4 regions of the Alicyclobacillus sp. TC genome follow, and region 3 is predicted to be linked to each of the others. Evidence: riboswitches for the same ligand, from Rfam matches in the RefSeq annotation. Region 3 holds a riboswitch; each other region holds the start of a gene.
The links. Region 3 has a riboswitch for cyclic di-AMP ahead of rplS (50S ribosomal protein L19). Riboswitches for the same ligand answer to the same signal wherever they lie in the genome.
Positions count from the first base shown of each region.

Region 1: linked by a shared signal. The riboswitch ahead of FY534_RS06020 (cell wall hydrolase) and the one ahead of rplS (50S ribosomal protein L19) in region 3 are both predicted to bind cyclic di-AMP.
Region 2: linked by a shared signal. The riboswitch ahead of FY534_RS05255 (C40 family peptidase) and the one ahead of rplS (50S ribosomal protein L19) in region 3 are both predicted to bind cyclic di-AMP.
Region 4: linked by a shared signal. The riboswitch ahead of FY534_RS11180 (C40 family peptidase) and the one ahead of rplS (50S ribosomal protein L19) in region 3 are both predicted to bind cyclic di-AMP.

Region 1 covers NZ_CP044434.1:1,241,020-1,247,002, reverse strand. Annotated here, with positions in the region: gene FY534_RS06040 (glycosyl hydrolase family 18 protein) at 1-690, shown strand, start outside; gene FY534_RS06035 (permease) at 718-1,215, shown strand; gene FY534_RS06030 (DNA-3-methyladenine glycosylase family protein) at 1,224-2,144, opposite strand; gene FY534_RS06025 (C40 family peptidase) at 2,522-3,367, opposite strand; gene FY534_RS06020 (cell wall hydrolase) at 3,479-4,195, opposite strand; cyclic di-AMP (ydaO/yuaA leader) riboswitch at 4,208-4,378, opposite strand; gene FY534_RS06015 (DMT family transporter) at 4,474-5,388, opposite strand; gene FY534_RS06010 (G5 and 3D domain-containing protein) at 5,530-5,983, shown strand, end outside.
Region 2 covers NZ_CP044434.1:1,089,257-1,095,239, reverse strand. Annotated here, with positions in the region: gene FY534_RS05265 (FAD:protein FMN transferase) at 1-813, opposite strand, end outside; gene FY534_RS05260 (FMN-binding protein) at 814-1,362, opposite strand; gene FY534_RS05255 (C40 family peptidase) at 1,549-2,145, opposite strand; cyclic di-AMP (ydaO/yuaA leader) riboswitch at 2,147-2,268, opposite strand; gene FY534_RS05250 (anti-sigma factor family protein) at 2,296-2,811, opposite strand; gene FY534_RS05245 (globin domain-containing protein) at 3,052-3,423, shown strand; gene FY534_RS05240 (DUF1284 domain-containing protein) at 3,459-3,887, opposite strand; gene FY534_RS05235 (alpha/beta-type small acid-soluble spore protein) at 3,986-4,174, shown strand; gene FY534_RS05230 (FMN-binding negative transcriptional regulator) at 4,291-4,899, opposite strand; gene FY534_RS05225 (DUF488 domain-containing protein) at 5,084-5,455, shown strand; gene FY534_RS05220 (hypothetical protein) at 5,548-5,983, opposite strand, start outside.
Region 3 covers NZ_CP044434.1:1,775,724-1,781,706, forward strand. Annotated here, with positions in the region: gene FY534_RS08810 (hypothetical protein) at 1-625, opposite strand, end outside; gene FY534_RS08815 (ribonuclease HII) at 632-1,270, opposite strand; gene ylqF (ribosome biogenesis GTPase YlqF) at 1,429-2,319, opposite strand; gene rplS (50S ribosomal protein L19) at 2,478-2,819, opposite strand; cyclic di-AMP (ydaO/yuaA leader) riboswitch at 3,258-3,391, opposite strand; gene FY534_RS08830 (hypothetical protein) at 3,453-4,205, opposite strand; gene FY534_RS08835 (hypothetical protein) at 4,192-5,856, opposite strand; gene FY534_RS08840 (O-antigen ligase family protein) at 5,834-5,983, opposite strand, start outside.
Region 4 covers NZ_CP044434.1:2,261,288-2,267,270, reverse strand. Annotated here, with positions in the region: tRNA gene FY534_RS11195 (tRNA-Gly) at 17-91, shown strand; gene FY534_RS11190 (FAD-dependent oxidoreductase) at 387-1,649, shown strand; gene FY534_RS11185 (2-hydroxyacid dehydrogenase) at 1,714-2,700, shown strand; cyclic di-AMP (ydaO/yuaA leader) riboswitch at 2,862-3,030, shown strand; gene FY534_RS11180 (C40 family peptidase) at 3,033-3,878, shown strand; gene FY534_RS11175 (hypothetical protein) at 4,070-4,207, shown strand; gene FY534_RS11170 (hypothetical protein) at 4,418-4,678, shown strand; partial or broken gene gnd (phosphogluconate dehydrogenase (NAD(+)-dependent, decarboxylating)) at 4,827-5,722, shown strand; gene FY534_RS11160 (YojF family protein) at 5,913-5,983, shown strand, end outside.

The DNA of each region.
Region 1 (5,983 bases), 530 kb from region 3:
ATACAGCAACTTGTCCAAATTGCCAAACAAAATCAACTAAATGGCATTAATCTTGATTTTGAAAACTTGGATGACTCCGATCAATCTGCTTACACAACATTTGTAGCTCGCTTACACAAAAATCTTCAAGCCATTCATGTTGATTTATCAGTTGATGTGACGGCAGATATTGTACCGCTAGTTGACAATTCCGCTTACTTTCATGCCGGCTTGGCAGATGTGAGCGATCAACTGATTCTCATGGCCTATGATGAACATTGGGCAGCCGATCCAACACCTGGTCCTGTAGCAGACATGCCCTGGGTGAAAAGCTGTGTCAATGATTTACTGGATACAGGAGTTCCTGCGGATAAGCTCTTGCTTGGTATACCCATGTACACACGTTTCTGGACAGTGGTCAATGGACAGGCAGTGAACAGCGAAGCCGTTGGACTTGACAGTGTTGCTTCGATTCTTGCTGAACATCAAGCCAAATCCGAATATCAGCCAAGTCTCGATCTTATGTATGCTCAATATCCAGTCAATGGTGGAACCGAAGAAGTATGGTATGCCAATCAACAGACATTTTCCGACAAGCTTCAACTTGTCAATAACGACGGTTTAGCTGGAGTAGCTGTTTGGTCATTGCCATTTTCACAACCTTCAATATGGACAAGCATGATCAATAATTTACAGAAAGTGGTAACTTAAGGGTAGGGTAGGAGGGGGCGATAAAATTTGGACAGAATCCTGCTGACAGTAGGTCTGTGTACTATTGGCACTTACACTATTCTTATGTTCTACAAACCTGAATTGGCTCATGATGGTGTAGAATCCAGTTTATCCATGTTGATTCAAGCGATGCCATGGATGCTTGTATCCATGTTTATCGCAGGTCTCATTTCTCAGGTTATAGATACAAAAGTCATTGCCCGATTTCTTGGACCACAAAGTGGATTGTCTGGAATCATCATAGGAGCACTTTTTGGATTGATGGGAACCGGATCGCGCTGGGCAGTTTATCCTTTAGCCGCTGGACTTTTAAACGCCAAAGCAGCTCCAGGGGCGGTTTTCAGTTTTCTTACATCTTGGCAGCTTGTTTCTTTACCACGCATACCTGCTGAATTTCCTTTTCTTGGAGTTCCCTATACGATATTACGAGCAGTTGTCTCTTTTATTGTTTCGATTATAGGTGGTCTCCTCCTTGAATGGATTTCTAAAATATTCCTAACTTAAACACCCATTTATCTATTTGACGTATGGCCTGGTAATGGATGACGTAAACTGTGCCATACATAATAAGTGACATAACTGCGAAAAGGAGCAAACATCTCACCGAGTCGCTTGGTTTCATCAAGATTGGGACGATCCGGCAAAATAAGAAGATTGGCAAGACCCTTCTGCAATCCCACATCTGCGCTTGGCCATTCATCAAGCATTCCCACCCCAAAAAGCAGCAGACACTCCACTGTCCAGAAACCCACTCCCTTCACCGGCAGTAAACGCTCAAACCACTCCTCGCGAGAAATACCACGCCATTTTTCAAGCGGCAGTTGTTCTTCAACCACACTTCGAGCAATGCTGAGTATTGTCTCGGCCTTGCGATTGTTCAATTGTATTTGCCGTAAATCATCCACAGAAAATCGCAATAAGGATTCTGCGGCTGGAAAAGTGAAAATTTCTTCTACAAATGGATTTTCAACGTGATCACCCGCTAATCGAACCAGCCTATTCACAAGAGTGGCAGCAAATTTAGTGTTTAACTGTTGCCCGATGATGGTACGGATGAGCGATTCGAAAAGCGTTGGATCGTGTACTGGACGCAACCCGCGAAAGCGTTCAAAAAGTATGGCTGCAGGTGTATGTTGCAATGTCTCATACATCGCTTCTACGTCGTCTGTAAAACTAAGTGTGAGTGCCAAATGTGCCTTCAATTCTGTTTGTTCTTGATAAGAAAGGTTGCGATTGGTCTCTATCTTCAACACACTATCCATACAGCGGCTTTTGACTGCGGAAGCACGGTAAACAATGGGTTTATTTCCCGTCCAAAAAGTACGAATGAGCGTATGGTCCTGAACATGGACTGTAATATCTTCTCGAACGGCAAACCGCTCTATGGTAGCGTCCCAATCAAACGGTTGGGGAAGATCAACAAGAAAAATCATGAACGGATCTCCTTTTCAGACGGAAGTGTTGAGAAACGTCTCATCAATAGATTAAGGAATTCCAAACTGTTCAGCAAATCCTCTCATTGTCCTTCCTGTTTTGAAACAAAAAACTGCCCCTGCAGGGACAGCTTTTTTGTTCTGAATTTGTAAAAATTGTTAAATTACGCAACCGGTGTTGTGGTGCAGGTAGTTACCGAATAGGGCACGAGCAGGATAAAGAGCACAAAGATGATGAGAAATACTACAGCCCAGCGAGTATATCCTCCAAATACTCCGTACATCTAAGAGCACCTCCCTTGAGCGGTTTCTGCTCTTACAGTACGTAGCAGTCCAGATTTATGCCATGGACATTCGCCCGATTGACAAACATCTGGTTAGGAGTTAGGAATGACCTGGCGAGCAAAAACTAAAGCATGCCCAAACCAAGTCGAATACAGTGAAACTTGGACTACTTTTCCGTATCCCCCACCTTCTTCAATGAGCATTCCGTTACCTTCATAAATCCCCACATGTCCTCCACCTGTCGGGTTATTGGCTGTTCGGAAGAAAAGCAAATCTCCTTCACGAATTTGCGACAGTGGAACAGGTGTTCCTACATGATAACGTTGATATACGGACGACGATGAAAAGCGGATGCCAAGAGCAGTCCGATAAACCCAAGCCGTAAAATTTGAGCAGTCAAAACCTACACCAGGAACCTGATGCCCCCACCAATAAGGGACACCCAGTTGGGTACGGGCTACAGCAATCACTTTGTTAGCCTCTATTTTCCACTCTGGCAAAGATGACGAAGGAGAGGTTGCAGAACTCAATCCATTTGTGTTTACAGTCGTATTTGCTGAAAGATCCGATGATGCAGTGTTTGTTGAAGAAGGAGCAACTGTTTGAGTACTATCGGTTGTTACCAGATGGACAAACCTGCTACTCGTGGTCAAAAAAACATCTTGACCTTGCCAATCAACCTCATACCAGTAGTTGTTATATTTTTTTACCAACGGTGCTTGCTCCGATAATTCTAATTTACCTACCACAGGAGAATAGATAGATGGTGAGCGAAACATGTCTACCCAACCGTGATTCGTCTCTACATATTCGCTGGAATTGGACGACAGATTTGCAGCCCAAACTTCGTTTGGCTGAACAAAGGCGAGAACTGTTGATGCAGCTGCCAAGACGCCAGCGCCTTGCCAAAACCATTTGGCAAATCTGTTGTTTTTCACAAAATGCACCTCTTTTTTGTTTTATTATTTAAAATTTTCTGTTATATAAGTTTAGTAAATAAAATATAAACTTTTTAAAAATCTAACCAGTAATGGCTTTCTACAAAACCATCACTGTGCAAAAATAAACGGCCCAATTTGTTCAATGGTTGGTTGATCCCAGACCCAACTGTTAGAAGCGGTTTTGGATGGATTATAAAAAACATACGCATTAGGTACTAGATTTTCATGGTTGTCCAACACATCTTCGGCAGCAGTCCAAGCGCTAGCCACAGGAGTCTGATAGATAAAACCGTTCGTGGTACAAGTAAACTGCGCATAACCGTTCGTTTTCTGGAATATTACCCCATAAGCAGTGTTTGGGTAATCTGGATTTTGCATACGATTCCAGACAACATCCCCCACTGCAATTTGAGCATTGAGCGGGGTACCCTGAGCTTCAGCAGAAATTAAATGGGCTAACCAATATAGATTACTATTGTAAGTAGCCTCTGAATAATCAGCATTTGCGGTTGGAGATGAACTTGAATTTATTTGGTTGGTGTTGGCCACAATAGAAGAAGATGTACGGCTTGAGACTGGCAAATTCAGTACTGTGCCAATCAACATATCGCGCGGAGTGACCTGAGGATTAGCTGCTTCCAATGAAGCTAGAGAGATATGGTAGGCTTGAGAAATTTTCCATAATGTATCGCCTGCTTGTACGGTGTACGTTGACATCGTATCTGCATGGGCAACCGTCATATGTGTGGCCGCAAAAAAAGATACTGCTACGACCGGAGCAGCGATTTGCAAAGTTCGCTTCTTTAAAAATTGTTTTTTCAACATAATGTGTAAACGACTCCCTCTCGAGAATTGCCTCCGAGGTTAGCTGTCGGGTTCAGGCGATCGAGTACGCCTGTCCAAATTTGGATTCACCCCTAGAAGGCGATCGGGCAATTGCATCATTCCCGCACCTTCATACTGAAAATCCCCCGTACGCTGCTATTAGCGATTCGGCTTGAAGCAGAAGATTACTAACAAGCTAACATAAAAAATTATTGAATTCATTCTAAAATAATTTACTTGATTACCATTTTTTATATAAACATTATCATTTTTCTACCTCATTGACTGATTTCATCATGATTTTTCCATGTTAGTTTCCATCGAATGGAAGTATCGCTCAACCACATGCCTAGCAAAATGAAAAAAGCTCCGAACCATGTGAAGAAACCTAACTTCTGCTGATCTAAAAGCCAAGCCACAAGAGCAGCGAATACCGGTTCTAACGTAAAAATAACTGCAGATTGAGAAGCGCTCAAATAACGTTGAGCAACATTTTGAATCCAATAAGCAATAGAGGTACCCATAATGCCGTTGACAAGCAGAGAAATAACCACTTTGGGCTGCAACCAATTTGCCAGATTCCATACTGAATGAGGGTAGACCAAAAAGGAGTATATTGAAAAACAAATTGACATGGTTGCAATTTCAACAAAAGCCAGATAGAGAGGTGAGATGAAAGGGGCTGCCTTTTCTACCATGACGATTTGTAACGCCATAAACAACGCACAAAATAAACCTTCCAGGATGCCAGGTTGCATATGAATTAATCCTGGTCCACAAAGTAGATATAAACCGCCTGCTGCGAACCATGTTCCCACCCAGACACGGACACCCATTCTCTTTTTTTTCTGAATAACCGAACTGATAAACGGTACCATGACCACTGAAAGTCCTGTCAAAAAGCCACTTGTTGCGGGTGAAGTGGTCTCTAGTCCAAAAGTTTGCAAGGCATAACCAAGCATTAATACCAGACCAATTCCTGCACCTATCCACGTCGATTGCCAATTCATTTGTTTTCGCAGGTCACGTTTCCAAAACACGAAGGGCAGCATACAAAAACTAGCTAATAGAAAGCGGATCGCCAAAAATGGCAGGGCAGGTACATCCGAAAGTGCTGATTTCGTTAAAGTAAATGTTACTCCCCAAACCAATGTAACTAGGATTAAAGAAATCAAAGCTATAGGTTTATTCATATGTATTGTGCCTCTTTTCCCAAACGAGAACTGCAAACCTAAAGATACGGTAAAAACTCTGTCATGAAAAGAGAGGCTGGTGCATAGTCTGAATGACAAACCAGCCAATCCAATTCATTATTTTTCGATAGGGGTGAGCAATTGCTTAAGCCAGGTATGATGCCGGTAACCATTTCAGCTCTGATTGCCTCGCTGATTGCCGATGGAGCTACTACATTGGTTCCTTCTTCTCATCAGGAAACTACTACCCTGTTTCCGAAAGCGAATTCAATTTATATCAATAATGAAAATTCTAGTTTACAGGCGCAAAATAAATCACAATGGCTAAAAATTAGATTACAAAAAAAAGAAAACTCTAAAAAATCGTTCATGACAAGTCTTCATACAGACCATCGGTTTATGCAAAAACATGTGGTAACCACCATCAGCAAGCGAAGATTACCATTTGAAACCTTTATAGAAAAAACAACTCGTTTGCCAGTAGGTCAATACCACGTCTTGCACTCTGGCGAAGAAGGCATTGCTGAGATTAAACAGGTGCGCGTTTTTTTAGATGGTCGTATGTTGCAACAGGCCGAACACGTTCAAACCATCC
Region 2 (5,983 bases), 690 kb from region 3:
AAAACCATCTGCCAACATAGCATATGGAGCCATAACTGTAGCGCTTGCTACATGGTGAGGAGATTGTTTATCTACTCCAGAGATGATGTGATGTTCTCCCTTAATAACGGGACTAAGACGTTCATAGCCTCCAGAAGTGCATACAGACATAGCATCGGAAAAAAGTAAATATCCTATTTTCTTTTCTGGAGAAAACGGATTGCGAATAGAAATCTTCCACGGCTCACCATTAGGTTGTATACCTCTGGCGATCACATCTCCACCAGCATTGATACAAAATCCTGGATATTCAGAAAAACAATGAACTACCAAATCAAGTGCTAGCCCTTTTGCGGTAGCTCCCACATCCAAGAGGAGCGGTTTCATTAAGCGAACGGTTTTTTTCTCCACATCAAGCTTTACATCACGATAGGAAGCATTAAAATCTATTTTTTCGCATAAATCCAATTTGTTTCCAGTCAAATAATTTGTGACAAAACCACCTTTCTCTAGCCATCCACCTATGGTCGGGTCAAATCGTCCATGAGTCATCTTGGCCAATTCTAAACTGAATTGGATAACCTCGAATAATAGAACAGGTACTTGAACATCCTCACCAATTTGTTGTGAAAGACGTCGTAACGCACTGTGTTCAAGAAAACGACTGCAGGTTTCCTCTACGAGGTTGAAAACTGAAATTGCTTGTTGCAAATTTTTTCTAACATCTTCAGATGAATTACCCTCTATGGAAACCCAAAAATCAACTTTTGTACCTAAAGCAAGCACTTGATGATGATAGAGTTGAAGTTCTTTGCTCAGGATAAATTCCTCCATTTAAGCCTTTGCAGCTTGCAAAGCCTGATAGACAGCCATAGCAAAATCTTGAGTACTTGCTGTGGCTCCAGAGACAATATCAATTTGCCACGTCTGCTTAGCTTCAACTTCGTTTGGTAAAACCGGATCAATAACGGATTGTGGATAATGAGTGGTACATTGAGTGATCTGCACTTGAGTGATTTTTCCATTCTGTATCGTTACAGAAACACCGACGCTACCATAAGCGTTCGTGCCCACTCCTTGGTAAATACCGTCCTTATAAAGAGAACTGCTATCGCTCTTATGTTGAGACTTGTCTGAATTTGATGTTTGATGATTTGCAGGAGTTGTTGTTGATGATAATGCTTTGTGGAATGACCTAGTCTCGTGATGTTCTTTTCCCATTTGATGGAATACCTTGTTGGACTCACTTGCATTTTTTTGATCTAAGATCTGTGGATTTAATGCCTGAACTGTCGGTTCCGTATAGAAAAAACCTGCAGCATAGATAGCTCCTACAGCGGCTGTAGATAATGTTAACCATTTGGATTGAGTAGTTTTGAGCAATCGATAAACACCACTTTCACCCGATTCCTATTCTCCGTCATAGATTAATAAAAGTGGCCTTCTAGGTGTTGAAGTATTTGTCCGATGGTTATGAAGAACTTGTGGAGTCATGAATAAAAAAAAGGGCTTGTCCCTCTCGTCATCTAAAGATGACGAGAGGGACAAGCCCTATAGAAAGTTTCACTTTTAAAACATACGTTTGACAGTAGTGATGTGATTGTACCAATACGTTCCAGGATGTAAAGGTGCAATACCTACTTTACCCAAACCGCCGCCTTCTTCAATCATCTGACCATTTCCAATATAAATCGCAACATGACCACCATGGTTAAAAATAACCAAATCCCCAGGTTGCATATCCGAAATAGGTACCTGCCAACCTACATCGTGATATTGTACTTGCGAAGCTCCACTCATAACATAGCCGAGCGCATGATGATAAACATAGGCTGTAAAATTAGAGCAGTCAAAACCATACTGACCTCTATCTTCGTTATGCCCCCATCGATAGGGAGTGCCTAACTTACTTTCTGCTACTGTCAATATAGCTTGAAACTTCTCTTCTGGTGTCGCGTGGATTCCAGCTAACGGTTGAACAGATGGCTGATAAGTGACTCCTGGAGGTAGTTGACCGTTATACGCCAATTGAGATTTGACGTAGCTATTGCTGGAAAACGAATAAATGGGTGTACGATGATAAGTTTTTGCCATTGCAATTTGACTGGTAGCAGGCAAAAATACTGCAATGGATGTTAAAGCCAATAAGGCTGCTTTTATTTTCATAAAGTCCTCCCCTTGCCTCCGAGGTTAGTTGACGGGTTAGGACGGAGGTCGCCCATGCGCGTTGGCGCATTCACCCCAAATTGTATCCCCCGTACCCTAAATGGGATTCGGCTGTTTTTTGGTTCGGACTTTATGCTAACAAACACTTTGTCATAATTTCATTGCAAAATAGTTAGAAAGAAGTCTATAGTTTTCCAAACGATTTTCTAATTCATGAGCTTTACTCAAAACTGAATCAAATTTCACCGATACGGAATGAGGTACTTCTCGAGTTACAATTCCCTCAGCTTTGACGACCACTTGATGGGCTGGCAGATGTGCCCAAAATGAAAAGAAAGCAACAGCAATTACCATTAAAGCCGCAATAGATTGGGGTACTTTTATAAAAAAGGAACGAGCTTTTAAACCAAATATTTTACCCATTCGAGATTGATTTTGTAAGTGCCGTTGAGGAAATACATACACTTTAGCATGAGTAAGTAGCGTGTCTGTTTCTGTAATTTGCTGATTCTTGTTTTCTTGAATCATGAGATTACGGTAAGATACATATTCTTCAACTTCTTGCCGACATTTTTCACAATTCTGTAAATGGCGCTCAAAACGTTTATTTTCAAGTTCGGTAAGTAATCCAGCCACATATCTCAAGCTTAAATCACACAATTGCATGGATTGCCTCCCGTCTCCCCCAGTTTTAACCAATCTTTCTCATCATGTAGACCCATTATACGAAAAAACCCCTAAACTTGACCAGTATTTTCTCAATCTCTCTTTTCATTTTTGTAGGAATACTGACTGGATCAAAATTCGCACATCAATGGATTGCTTTATGTCTTGTTTCACCAATAATTTGCATACTGCAGCAAAATTATATACGGTTGAATGAAAAAGCAGGAGGCTTATTGGAGTATGGAAGTTAAATCTATTTATGAAGCGATTGGCGGTCAAAATACAATAGCCAATCTGGTTGACATATTTTATACAAAAGTCCAAAAAAATGAACTCCTACGTCCTCTATTTCCAGAAGACATAAAACCTGTGCGTGATAAGCAATTGATGTTTTTGACTCAATTTTTTGGAGGGCCTTCGCTTTATACAAATATGTATGGTCATCCAATGTTAAGAGCCAAACATCTTGCACATCCTATTACTCAAGCTCATGCGAGCGAATGGATACGTTGTATGGAAGAGTCACTCAATCAAATTGGGATAGACCATTCTGTTCAGGAATTTATGTTAGAACGACTTCGATTAACGGCTCAACATATGATTAATCGTTGAAGATTGGAATGCTTAAAAAATGAAAAAATCAGATTTCAAACTGACTTTTTCGGGAGTGGTAATAATGAATAACCTTCCTTAATTCTTTGAACTCCTTCTTCACAAACTCCATAGGAGCGCCAACTGCATGTACTACAAAGTACGGCTATATCCGAAGGATGCATATGCTGACGAATTCTACTTTCAACTGACTGCCAAGCCAGTTTTTGACCAGAGTGTAATCCTAATTTAACTAGAATCTGTTGATCGCGATCTGCAACATTTTTATCTTCACAATGATAACATTGATTATCAGGAAAATAATGACACAATTCATCTGGTCCCGTGACAATAAGTACTTCTGTTTGTGGCTCTATTCTCAATTGGTTATAAACATTCTTCATATGCTCCACGAATTCTTTTGAATAACCCATTCCTCGAAAGCCAAGCATACATAAAAGATGATGTCCGCGCAATTGAATCAAATCTGTCACCCTTCGATTTTTTAATCTGTGTATAGAAAACTAAACTTCTCACATAATAACTTTGCAGTCCAAAATCATTTTTGAAAGGGGAACTGAAAATGGCAAACAACAACGAAAAACTCGTACCAAGCCGTGCCCTGGATCAGATGAAATGGGAGATTGCAAATGAGTTTGGTGTTAATCTCGGAGCAGAAACGACTTCACGTCAAAACGGCTCCGTAGGTGGGGAAATCACCAAGCGTTTGGTCGCATATGCAGAAAGTCAATTATCCGGCCAAATGAAGTAAGCAAGGAAAACCTTTGGTTTAGAAAATAATTCTTAGCGAGCCTATCCATACACACGGATAGGCTTTCGCGTATAATAAGGATATTCCTGCCCACTGTCATTTGAAGAAGATTGATTTTATTTGTGAACAATATTTTTCTGCATCCAGCGAGCAACTTGGACGTCATTCCAATCATTTTTCGCCTGTAATTGTTCAATTACACGTTGTTGAACAGCTAAAGGTTTATTCTGACTCAATTTTTTACAACCTTCAACTAAATCAATCTCAACTTTAAAACCTACAATAGCTTTCATCATTTGTTGATAATAATGCTGCTTAGAATCCATAGGAAGTTTTGAATGTGGTTCATATGCATATATCAGTTTTTCAAGAATTTCTTCTAACTCAATTTCGTCTTTAACCAACCGACAGGTTCCTTGAATATGTACAGCCACATAGTTCCAAGTTGGTACCGATTGAGGAAGATCATACCATTCCGGTGAAATGAATGCATGCGGGCCAGAAAAGATACATAAACAAGGGCTACCATCCATTGCTCTCCATTGAGAGTTGGCTTTGGCCATATGCGCAAGCAGCATTTGTTTATCTTTGTCATAGTACATGGGTAGATGTGTGCAAAGAGGATGATTGTCCTCTGAAGTTATAAGTAAGGCAAAGGAATGACGAGTTATAAACTCTGAAATTTCATCTTCATCTTGCCATTGAAACGATTTTGGGATATACACTCCCACTCACTCCCTCGCTCGTCACCGATTTGGACGATCCGCTCACAAAAAATTGTAACATGTTGACGCAAGCTCCTTTGAGACCATAGGTTACTTCACAACAGAAATTTTGTATATGTTGTGTTACCTTTTTATGAATCATCTTTTCAGTAATGAACTATGAATTGAAAGGATTATGCCTGGTATGAAACATAAAAACTTGTACTTAAAACGTATTTATATACCAACTGATCCTTCTGACGGTACACGTATATTAATCGATCGATTATGGCCGCGAGGAATTCGAAAAGAGGAGGCTTACGTTGACATTTGGCTAAAGGAAATTGCACCAACAGATAGATTACGGAAATGGTTTCATGAAAATCCTGCACAACGGTTTTCTGAATTTCGTATTCTCTATAATCAAGAATTAACAACTAGTCTAAGTCACCAAGAAGCCCTAAATAAAATTAAAAAATGGGTGACAGAAAGCCCCGTAACACTCGTTTACGGAGCCAAGAATGAGTTAATCAATCATGCAGTAGTACTCTATGATTTTTTACTTGACTATTTATAATCTTGATTTCTGTAACCGGTTTCGATCTTAATAGACAAAAGTTAACTTTCAGATATTTGTTAAAGATAAACCATTCAAAATTCAGTCAGCAACTAGTTTGTCTGGTTTTTCCCGAGAGAAGAACCATTGAATATGAAATCTGTCACTGAATATGGTTGAACAGAAATAGTTTTACCCAATTGATGAAAATGTTGATAGGTAATACCACTACTTTTTTCTCCATACGTATATTCTATACCCGTTCCATTGGGCCGAAAACCTTTTAAATCCAACGAGACCTGGTAAACTTTATTTGGATTCTTGTTGATAATCATGACAGCCAATTTACCGTCTCTTAATTGCGTTGCATGTACAGCAATATCGGATACAGAAGCAGTAGAGCCAACAATAGTGGCCCCCGGCTTTACAAGGTCTCCAGCTAACTCAAAACCATAATAAGTTGGAAATGGCGTATTTACGGGTGGCTCAGTAACAGTATTTCCAGAACTGGTTGTAACTGAGCTACCATTAGACAAGAGCCCATAGTCG
Region 3 (5,983 bases):
AATGCGTAGAATAGGAAAGGAGACCTGCACCATTCCGTTCAAATGGATTAACCACCACTGCAGATGAAAAACGATTCAACAAGATTTCTTTACGAATAGGGAGTACCCATGGAGATTTCATATCGTCCAAATTCAGTTTGGCAAAGGAAATAAACTGGGCTAGTCCATCTCTTGTACGAATAAACGAAAAACGGTTCTCTCTGATTTGAGGTTTGTCCATTATACCTGTTCGCACTAATTTTTCCATATCATTTTGACTCACCAATTGCTCTACCATAGACCAATAACGTTCAATCATGGGATGAATAATTTGTTCCAGACTACCATTTTTTTGGTCACTCGCATTTTCCGCTGAGGCTATACTCCCTGCCATCCAGTCAAGGATAACTTTTCTCCAGCCCCATTCGGCTTGCTGAATCTCTCGGCTTTTCCAAAATTGTGCCGGCCAATCATGCAACGTATTCGATTCAGGTTCATTAAGAGCTTGAATTGAAGTCGCTTGATGCAAGGTTGCTGGATTTTTTGTTCTTTCAGCTATCGTACGACTTTCAGTAGAAATTTTGGCAGATGGTTGAGTTGATGAAATATTGGAAGACGGTGATGTGGGATGAGATATTTTATTCACGGAAAGTCATCCTTCGCGATTTCTCATTATCGTTTGAACAGGAGAAAAAGATTGACGATGATGGGGCGAAATACCATAAATATTCATAGAATCAAGATGTTGAGAAGTGCCGTAACCCACATTATTTTCCCAATCATAGAAAGGGTATTCCTTTGAAAGATTTTTCATGTAACGATCTCTCCATTCCTTCGCCACAATAGAAGCGGCACCAATGGATAAGCATCGTATATCCCCTTTAATAACGGACAGAGTTAGTGAGTTCACTCTGTTTTGTAAACTATCATTTCCATCTACCAATACCCAGTCTGGTGTCCATTTTAACTCTTGAACAGCCCGTTGCATAGCTAATAAACTAGCTTGACGTATATTCAAATGGTCAATTTCTTGTACACTAGCCGCCCCTACTGAAATATCGAGAGCAATTTCCTGAATTTTCTCCAGTAAAACCTCTCTTTTTTTGGCGGTCAACTTTTTCGAATCTGTGATACTCTGAAGTTCTGCTATTGGAACATCTGGAGAAAAAATAACAGCTGCTGCAACAACAGGCCCCGCTAAACACCCCCTACCTACTTCGTCTACTCCTGCAAGTAAAACTTGTTTTGAACCTACAAGCCAACGTTCCACTTGCCAAGAACGAACCAGCATGTACACCACCTTTGATTTTCAAACTTTATCCTTTCAATAAAAAGCAATTTTGCCATATCAACTTAGCAACCGTTTAACATTGAAAAGACACTGCTTATTCTATCGAGATCATCAATAATAATCTATCCGTTAATGGCTGATTCATTCTACTCAGCACTCTATTCTTGCCCGTGTACCCATTCAAAAGACACTCTGCCCAGTTTACCCGTCTGCAGTTCACGAAGTAGAGACTCTGCCATACGTTCTAAATCCGGACGCGCACCAGACATTAACATGCCTTTCATACGGGTCATTTTTTCAAACAAATCTAAAAACGCTTCCGCTCCTTCAGGTTCATCGAGAGAATATGAATCATAGGAATGCGCTTCAATTTGCCATCGTTCTTCAACCAGATGCGGGTAATTTCGAATTAAGAATTGTAGTGCATGTAACGCCAAATCTACATGATCTAAAATTTCTGGTTTTATAGCCCCACTCATAGCCAAGAGATACCCATCTTCAGGGGAATCTATTTTGGGCCAAAGCACTCCAGGGGTATCCAGCAATTCAATGCTACCTATACGTACCCACTGCTGGGCTTTTGTAATTCCCGGACGATCACCTGTTTTTACAGCAGAACGTTTGGCCAATCTATTGATTAACGATGATTTGCCCACATTGGGTATACCCACCACCATAGTACGCAGAGGACGTGGTCGCATGCCCCGGCGCGCTTCCCGTTCGCGTTTAGCCTTAGCTGCCATTTCTAAAGCAGGAATAATCCGCTGTACTTGACTACCCGTTTGCGCATCGACAGCTATAGCTGAAATACCTTGATGTTCAAATTTCTGTAACCATTGCTTCGTTTGGCTTTCATCTGCCAGATCCTTGCGAGTCATCACAAGCAAGCGTGGCCGTGCTCCAATTAAATCTTTCAGCAAAGGGTTGGAACTGGCCATTGGCAATCTCGCATCGACTAACTCAATAATTGCATCAACCATTTTTATGGAAGCTTGAATTTCCCGACGTGCTTTGGCCATATGTCCAGGAAACCACTGAATCGTTTGCAATATCTTTTCACTTCCATCACATATAATTTTCTGTTGAAATCAGATCCGATAAACTACCACAGATGAAACTATACTGAAATACGAAAACTAAGAAAGGGCCACCCGGCCCTTTCCTAACGCATTTACTTTTACTAACGCAAATCAGCGTACGGCTTAAACTAGCGAATTTCTTTAATGCGTGCAGCCTTGCCAGACAATCCACGCAAATAGTACAACTTCGCTCGACGAACTTTACCGCGACGCATAACTTCAATCTTTTCTACCTTTGGAGAGTGTAATGGAAATGTTCTTTCTACACCAACACCATAAGATATTTTGCGCACAGTATAGGTAGCACTGATGGCTGAACCACGACGCCGAATGACCACGCCTTCAAAAACCTGAATACGCTCACGCTGACCTTCACGAACTTTCACGTGCACACGCAACGTGTCTCCCGGGCGGAAACTAGGAATATCTGTACGTAATTGTTCCCGCGCTACTTCTTGAAGTAAATTCATCTAGGATTTTCCTCCCTTACCTTCGACGTTCATGCTTGTTTGCAAGCAGCGGACCGTCGAGATCACGCGCGATAATATACCATATAAATTCATCAAGGTCAATTTTTTAAAAATTTCACCTAATATAAAATGGTACAATAGAACAGGTAGTCGTACGACTACCTGTTCAAAATGCATGTATTAAGATGGAGACGTGCGAGTAGAAAACTTTACTTTTAGCTTTTTGTCTTCGTCCAGCATTTTAGAAACTGAATTCCGTTCTTGCTGCGAGGAACGCATCTTCCTCAAATGATGCAAAATCTCCATATCTCGCTCCCACTGTGGGAGCTCTGCATGTTTGTTCATGCTTACCAACTCCCCGATGGAAAAGTCCATCGCGGCATTCCTAAAAAGAAGCATTTCTTAAAAGTTACAATTGACGATTACTCGCCACCATTGTAAAACTGCCCGCAACGCTTACGGAGTTAGCTGACGGGTTCGGGAGCAGGCATTCCCTACATCAGTGAAAGACTGATGATTCACCCCTGTGATTGGGTTCTCCGCTTCTCTTAGGAATTCAGCGACGGCATACTTTATTATATGCCTCTTTGCTTGTTTTGCCAACTGATGAGCATATCTGAAATGATATAAACTCTAATCTTTGAATTGTTTTACAAGTGACAAAGGAATGTTTACCTTGGCGTATTTTTTATTCAGGTTAAACAGAATGGTGTCTGTAGAAATTTGTATAGGTCCCACTTCCGATATAGAACCCACCGAACTCGTTTCTACTTCACGAATTTGACCACTGCGTTTTCCGACCATGACCGTCATTAAAACATGCGAACTGGCTGGAAACACTTCTCCCGCATCCCATGTGGCTAATTTTTCCACATCCACACCAGGGACAATCATGGTGAACACCCAGCAATACTCGTCTACTACATATTGTTGAGGCTGCAGATACACAGGCGTTCCCATCTTCTCTACACCTTCTAGCACTTTAGCATACGTTTGAAATACATCGGGGCTTGGCAAAGGATCAGAAGGTGCCCAGTGACCATTGACAAACGAGAATGCGGACTGCCCTTGCTGAAAAAATTGAATATTCGTGTCTCCCTCATGTACACCTAACGAAACTTCATTTGGTTTTTCAACTGAACCATAGACGGTAAATGATGGATTTATAGAATTATCAACTAAATTAACACTAGCCTTAATTTGATATTGATGAAGTTGAAGCCCCTTTTGAATAGCCGTCTGAATGATGGGCCATGCTTCAGCATCCGTTTTCGCTAAAGAAATGGGTGGCACTTGATTTAAGGTGGTCAGAGGTTTTGGCGAACATCCAACCAGTCCAAAACAACCAAGCAATGCAGCTACAATCCATAGCTTATTGGACTTCATCTGCTTTCACCCGCTTTCTTCTGTCATTCAAGCGCAGTCCCCAGCCAATGAGACCAATGATTATAAAAATACCAATAGAGACTGGGAGTACTGGCGTATACGAACGTTGAATGATTAAATATTCACCCGTTCCGTATATGGAAAGAGCTAAATCAACCTTACCTGGTTGCCAATGAACAGGCTCTACATTGACAACGTTGGTTCGATATACACGCCAATTTCGATAAAGTTGATGATCTCGATATAGATAAGAAGAGAAATATCGAGTTGGCACGTCTCTCATCGCACTTGGATCATCCGTGATAATTTCAGGTGCTCGATTTCCAACAGAAGGTAATACAGCTTCAAAACGCAACGAGGAACCAAGGGGAGCCTCATATACTGTACGAAACTGTCCTGCACTATTGACCGACAAAATATAGGCTCTTTGAGCGTTGACAAAAATAGCATCTGGTCCACCCTTGGTAAGCGGACCAATCACAATATCATGCGGTAGTGATTGTGTCAACGAAGCATGGAAGCTAGCTACTACTTTATTTTGAGTTAAACTGACAATTTGCAGTAAATTGGCTCCTTCGAGCAATACCTGATTGGCGCCTGGTCGAGTAAATGAGCCTTCACCAAGAATAATTTGCGTTTTGACTGGAACTTGCACTGTATGACCTTGCCAACTTCCGGTCAAAAGTCCTCCTTGAATCTGCAAGGGTGGATTTGCAGGTGTAACATTTGCGTCAGATAATAATTGATTCCATTGCTCTTGATCTTGCTCCCAGGTTTGTGCAGCCAAAGCCAGAAAATTGCCTGAATAACTGGCTGGTTCTAAACCTAATGCTGCGGCGCTGGCAGGTGAAACTGGAGCCGTCAAATACATAATGGCATGTTGATTGACAATCTTCCAATGTGAAACTGACAAGGGGAATGTAGGCGCCACCAAATTCCAAAGTGAAACTTGAGCTAAATCACTCAACGGTAGCGGTTTAACTACTGCTTTGCCGTGATCCGAAAGTATTTCCATTAACTCATACTCGTGTTGAGCGGTCTGTAAAAGATTATACAGAGAGTCAGGCTTACTTGTAGCTTGACTAGCTAAATCACTAAGTTCTGCATTGCTAGGTAATACACGATTGAAAGTGACAAGTGCAGGTCCTTGCGGAGTTGAAATGGTCGACCAAGGCAATGCAGGAATATCTCCAGGAATCAAACTCATTTTTCCATATTTTACGATCTTAAAATGTGTCAAAAACGGCCATTCACTGTAGGGAAGCCATAGATTCACCAGCAAAATTGCAGCCGCAGAAACCAGTACGGTCTTCCAACCTGCTTTCGTAAACCATATAGCCAAAATACACAATCCCAGAAGCATGATGACAGTAAAAAGCACACGCAACCCTGTAGGATAAAAGGATACGCTTGAAATTCCTTGACCAAGCAAAAGAGCAAACAGCGTGAAAGTAATCCATTTTTTGCGCGATTGGATGCGAATAGTTGTCAGCCAGAGCACAATAATCACGATGACAGCCAGTACGCCAAGCAAAGCAAAATCTTCAACCAATGGTTTAACAACCCAAATATTCATAGCATTGACAAACAGCGCCCAAAGCAGATAGACAATCCAAAGCCATCGACGACTACGCTTCAATGTTTTGTCCATCTTGCACCTCCTTGCCAAACCGCCCATATCCCCAAATCAGTAAGAGAGTTGAAAAAGCAAAATACAGAGCTGTCATGGGATTGTATTCCCATACATTTTCTGTGAAATTATGAATCACAACCGCTAA
Region 4 (5,983 bases), 490 kb from region 3:
GTAAGAGATGAAATGTGCGGAAGTGGCTCAGGGGTAGAGCATCGCCTTGCCAAGGCGAGGGTCGCGGGTTCGAATCCCGTCTTCCGCTCCAAAAGCAGTCGCGGCAAGCAGGATTCTCACCCAAGGGTTCCCCCTTCGGGGACTAGCGTGGACTGTCGCCCACGCGTCGGAATCCCGTCTTCCGCTCCAAAAGAATAATGCTCGTTATGACTCCCTACAGCTTCTTGGACTCAGGAAGCTGTTTTTTATTTCTCTCCCATAATGATCCACATATGCCTAGTGTCTGTTTTCCATTTTGCAGACAATTGAGTTAGAATTATGACTAGGTCATAAAAAAGAATAGGATTCATAGGATGAAGTAGTGCAAATGATTGGGGGAAGTATGAGTGCACGACCGTAATGTAACGTATGATGTGGTCGTGGTGGGCGGTGGCTCGGCAGGAGTAGCGGCAGCGGTAGGCGCAGCGCGAATGGGTGCATCCACTTTGCTTCTGGAGAAAAATCCTTACTTTGGCGGTGCCGCGACGCATAGTTCCGTGTTAACCTATTGTGGTTTCTTTGCTCAGCAAGATCCTCTATTGCAAGTCGTAGGTGGAGTAGGAAATGAATTGCTTGAACGGCTGCGTAGATATGGCGTATATCGGGAGCCCTATCGCAATCCTCGCACTGGAAACGTTATAGTTCCACTCGATAGTGAATTAACGAAATTGGCATTGGACGATCTCGTTCTTCAACATCGTGTGACGCCCTTACTACATTGTCAGGTGATTGAAGTAGAGCGCAGTGGAGACTGTGTATCAACGGTCATTGGCTACGATCATGCGGGCAAATTGAGGATATCAGCGCAGGCGTTTGTCGACGCAAGTGGTGATGCTGACTTGTCAGCCTTGTCTGGAGCAGAAGTTGTTCAGGGTAGTCCGGAAGGCATGGTACAAGCAAGTACATTGGTGATGCGTATTGGTGGAGTCCATCCATCAGTTTCGCTGGACAAGTCCATATTCGAGCAAGCTATTCAGAAGGCCAAGCAAGAAGGTTATCGTCATTTAAGTAAAGAGCGTGGTATGCTTTTGCGTCTGCCTAAGTCTGGGGATGTTTTGGCGATGTTTGCAGATGAGGACGTGGATGCCTTGCAATCTGCTCAATTGACCAAAGCAGAAATTTCTGCAAGAAAACAGGCGTGGGAGTATATGGACGTCTTCTGCAAGTATATCCCAGGATTTGAGAACGCTTATTTAGTGCAAACAGGTCCAGCTATGGGAGTGCGTGAAACCAGACACGTACTTGGCAATTACATACTTTCCGGTGAAGATGTTGTGAACGGTATTCGACATGATGATGCAGTAGCACGGGGTGGCTGGCCCATTGAGATTCATCGACCGGGAAAACCGGCGGAATATCTTTCCATTAAGAATCAAGCATACTACGACATACCTTTGCGTTCACTCACCGTACGTGGTTTCAAAAATCTTTGGTGTGCCGGCCGAATTATTTCTTGTGATGCATTAGCTTTTGCATCTGTTCGAGTCATGGGTACCGCATTTGCCACTGGCCATGCTGCCGGAGTAGCAGCTGCCTATTACGCGGCTACAAAGAAGTATGATGTCACTGCTATTCGTCAGGAACTGATTCAGCAGGGAGCTTCAATATAATCCCGTTGAGGCTAGCAAGCTAGCAAGACTATCTGCAGAACGTCGGGAAATGGGGGAATTCGCTGTGCGCAAAGCTAAAGTATACGTGCCTGATACGGTAGCAGTAGAAGCGATTGACATACTGCGGCAAGATTTTGAAGTTGTCTATACCCCCAAAGAAAATGCTGTTACGCCTTTGTCTGAATTGCTGGAACGATTGCAAGATGTGGATGGCCTGCTTGTATATCCACGCGTTCCGATTGACAAGAATTTATTGGATCAAGCACCAAATTTAAGAGTAGTAAGCAACATAGCTGTAGGGTATGACAATTTCGACTTATCGGAAATGGCGAAACAGAAAGTGGTTGGCACCCATACTCCTGATGTTCTGACTGAAACTACAGCAGATTTAGCCTTTGGCTTACTTCTCGCCGCAGCAAGACGCATACCTGAGGCAAATGCTTTCGTCAAATCTGGGCAATGGCATGCTAACGTTCCGAATTTGCTGGCGGGTACAGATGTGTATGGAAGGATAATAGGAATTGTAGGCATGGGACGAATCGGCACCGCTGTAGCACGCCGAGCGTTGGGTTTTGGTATGCGCGTTCTGTATTACAATCGGAGACGCCGGTCGGATATTGAGAACACCATGCATGTGCACTATGTTCATTTAGACCATCTTTTGCAGACGAGTGATTTTGTAGTTGTATTGACCCCACTGACTGAAGAAACGGTTCATTTGATTGGTCGATCACAGTTAGAGCAAATGAAACCAGATGCATATTTGATTAATGTAGCCCGAGGGAAAGTAGTAGATGAACAGGCTTTGATTTTCGCTTTACAAAATGGTTGGATTCGCGGAGCAGGTCTTGATGTTTATGAGAACGAACCCTTGCCATCAAATCATCCATTTTTACATATGAACCAAGTTGTCACTTTACCTCACATCGGGAGTTCGACAGTGGAAACACGCAAAGCAATGGCATTATTGGCAGCAGAAAATTTACGCTGCGCCTTGCTTGGCGAAAAGCCACCGCACATGGTTAATCCTGAAGTATGGGATGGTAAATAGTCACTGTCCAACAGCGATCAATCCAACTTCTTGATGGCTCTTTCTTCTTGTCCAATCAAGGCAAGTCTATTTAAATAGAAAAAAATTTTCATGAGGTGGCTAATTTATGGTAAAAAGGATTGACCAACCAAGCGATATTTCGGTATACTTCCGCCAGACGTCGACATAAAACGCCGAACCCTCTTGGCGTCGGGGGACGGGGGACATTCTTTTTTGGGGCGAATCCTAAAGAGCTGAATATTCTATTTTTTCTATGCTTTTTTTGGTAGGGCGCTCACAAGCTGCGGCCCGAGCCCGTCAACTAACCTCGTAGGTGCACAGGGAGCTTAAGTGTGAAAAAAACAGTTAAATTTGCGCTGTCTTTTGCTGCGTTTGCAGCCATGAACACGTCTGTCGTTTTTGCCGCCACCACATCTTGCACAGTTCAACCCGGAGATTCCCTCTACCTTATTGCTCAACGCTATCACACATCTGTTGCCAGCTTGAAAACTTTAAATCATCTCAGTGGAGACCTGATTTTTCCTGGTCAGCATTTGGAAGTAGAGACCAGTGATGTTGCTGGTGACTTGCAACCTGCAACAGTTTCTACACAAGTGGTAACCGTTCAACCCGGACAGAGTCTTTGGTCCATCAGTCAAGCGCATGGTGTTAGCCTCAGTCAGCTTGAGCAATGGAATCACCTCACCAACAATTCCATCTTGCATGTAGGAGAAAAAATTCAATTAAACGGCCCATCTTCATCTTATGCTACGGATAATCTCAGTGCTCGTAGTGGTGGACCCATGTCGACCAACTTGTCAGAAGCCGTATTAGGAGAAGAGATTGCCCAGTACGCCAGGCAGTATGTCGGCTACCCTTATGTGTATGGTGGAATGAGTCCCAGTGGCTTTGATTGCTCTGGTTTTGTCAAGTTTGTCTATGCGCATTTTGGTATCTATGTTGATAGAACCAGCTATGGACAATTTGCAGAGGGTGTACATATTTCTGAATCTGACTTGCAACCGGGCGATTTGGTGTTTTTTGACACGGACGGATATGGAGCTTCCCATGTGGGCATTTATTTAGGTGACGGTGAATTCATCAGCGCACAAACTCCAGCTTCAGGTGTTCAAATCGCTTCGCTTTACAATGAGTATTATTGGGCTCCCCATTATATTGGTGCTACAAGAATATACTAATCTAATGGTCTTGAAATGTGATTGAAATTGGCTGTATTTGATTTGAAAAAAGGGTTCGGAGTGCATCGTTTGTGAATGCACTCCTTATTTATGCATGGACAACTCCTTTTATGCTAGGCATAAACCGTTTCAGGCTTTTGGCAACAAGTCATACCATACTGTGAAATGTGCCGAGAAGGAGGTTGTCAATCATGGGTGTATTTGGTGGATACACACAGTGGGCAGTCGTATTTCTCATTATCTTTGTTTTGTTCTTCTTGCTTGTCCCGACTGTCAAAGCAGCAGGTTGTGGCTGTGGCTGCGGTGGAGCCTGCGGTGCACTGTATTAAGTGTAAAACTAGCGCCGGCGGGAGAAGACAGGGTTGTCTCTCCCGATTTTTGTTTGGAAACGTTGGTTGTGACAGGAAAATGTCAAAACAAAGCGAATCGATAACATGCGTCAGTAAAATGTTGATTACATAGCGGACTTAATGGAGAAAGAGCCAAAAAATATCGCATCTGTCTTTTGATATTGATTTTATGTAGGGAGGTTTGCCAACTTGGTTTCTTATCAAGTTCCTCAATGTCGTGAATGTAAATCTCCGCTAACAGTCGTTGAGCACCATATTCATGAATATATGCGCCAAATACGCCCGAGTGGCAAAGCGGACAAGCCATTTAAAGGGTCTTTTCGTCATTATACGAATGAAATTTTAAAGTGTGAAAAATGTGGACAACGTTATTTGGCTAGAAGAGATGAACTAGGGCGCTTTTTAAGAGGGAAAAAAATAACTCGACCCATTGGAGCGCTAAAGCTTTGAATACTTGCTAAAGTTAGCAGTGCATGGTATGACCTGCGGTTTGGCAATCTAAATGAAAATCGTGCTGATTTTGCAGTGAGGAAAAAAGTGACATGGATTGATATAATCGGTCAGTGCGTAAATTGAGTGCAGAGAGGATGAAGTCACTGTGCAAGTTGGTCTAATTGGTCTCGGCAAAATGGGACATAATCTCGGATTAAATTTGATGGATCACGGTCATGAAGTCATAGCCTACGATATTAGCCAGGATGCAAGACGTACTTTTGAACAATCTGGTGGTCAAACGAAAGAAACCATTGCCGATTTGGTACTTTCTCTCAACCAACCACGCGTTATATGGGTTATGGTGCCGGCGGGAAAAATTGTCGATGAAGTGCTTGAGCAAGTGGTTGTTCATTTAGATGCTGAGGATATCGTTATCGATGGAGGTAATTCACATTACCAAGACACCTTGCGTCGAGCGAAAAATTTATTCTCTAAAGACATATACTTTTTTGATGTGGGAACTTCGGGGGCACTTCGGGTGCGCGCCATGGAGCCTGTTATATGATAGGCGGCGATAAAGAGAAATTTGCACAGATTGAACCTCTTTTTCGCGATACGGCAGTGGACGAAGGCTATTTGTACACGGGCAAAGTCGGAAGTGGACACTACAGTAAAATGGTGCACAACGGAATTGAATATGGCATGATGGCAGCTATTGGAGAAGGATTTGAGGTGCTGCACCGCAGTGGTTTTGAGTATGATTACAGAGCTTTGGCGCACGTCTGGTCGCATGGCTCTGTTATTCGCGGTTGGTTGATGGAGCTGACAGAGAAGGCGTTTGAAGAAGATCCGCAACTCGATTCTATTCGCGGTGTTATGCATTCTTCAGGAGAAGGAAAATGGACGGTTGACGAAGCCTTGAATTTGGAAGTTCCTACACCTGTGATAGCCATGGCCTTGATGATGCGTTATCGATCACGTGAAAATGATACGTTTACCGGCAAAGTGGTTGCAGCTTTACGCAATCAGTTTGGTGGACATGCTGTGGAAAAAGCATAACCATCCATATCTTTCTAGCGCGATCGAGATAAATAAATGAAAAGATGGCTTTCTATATCAACTGCCACGGGTGCATTCCTTGGCAGTTGTATATTTTGTAGAATATGATGTCCAGCGAACAGGTTGAATTTCTTAGGTAACATACTTATAGTTAGATAGAGTTCATGGAAAGGCATAAGGAGGAGACGGGATGGGACCAATCCAACGGGTGCTCGCTGATGAAAAGTTGCAGTCGTTCGTCGGCCAAGAAGTCTATTTGCA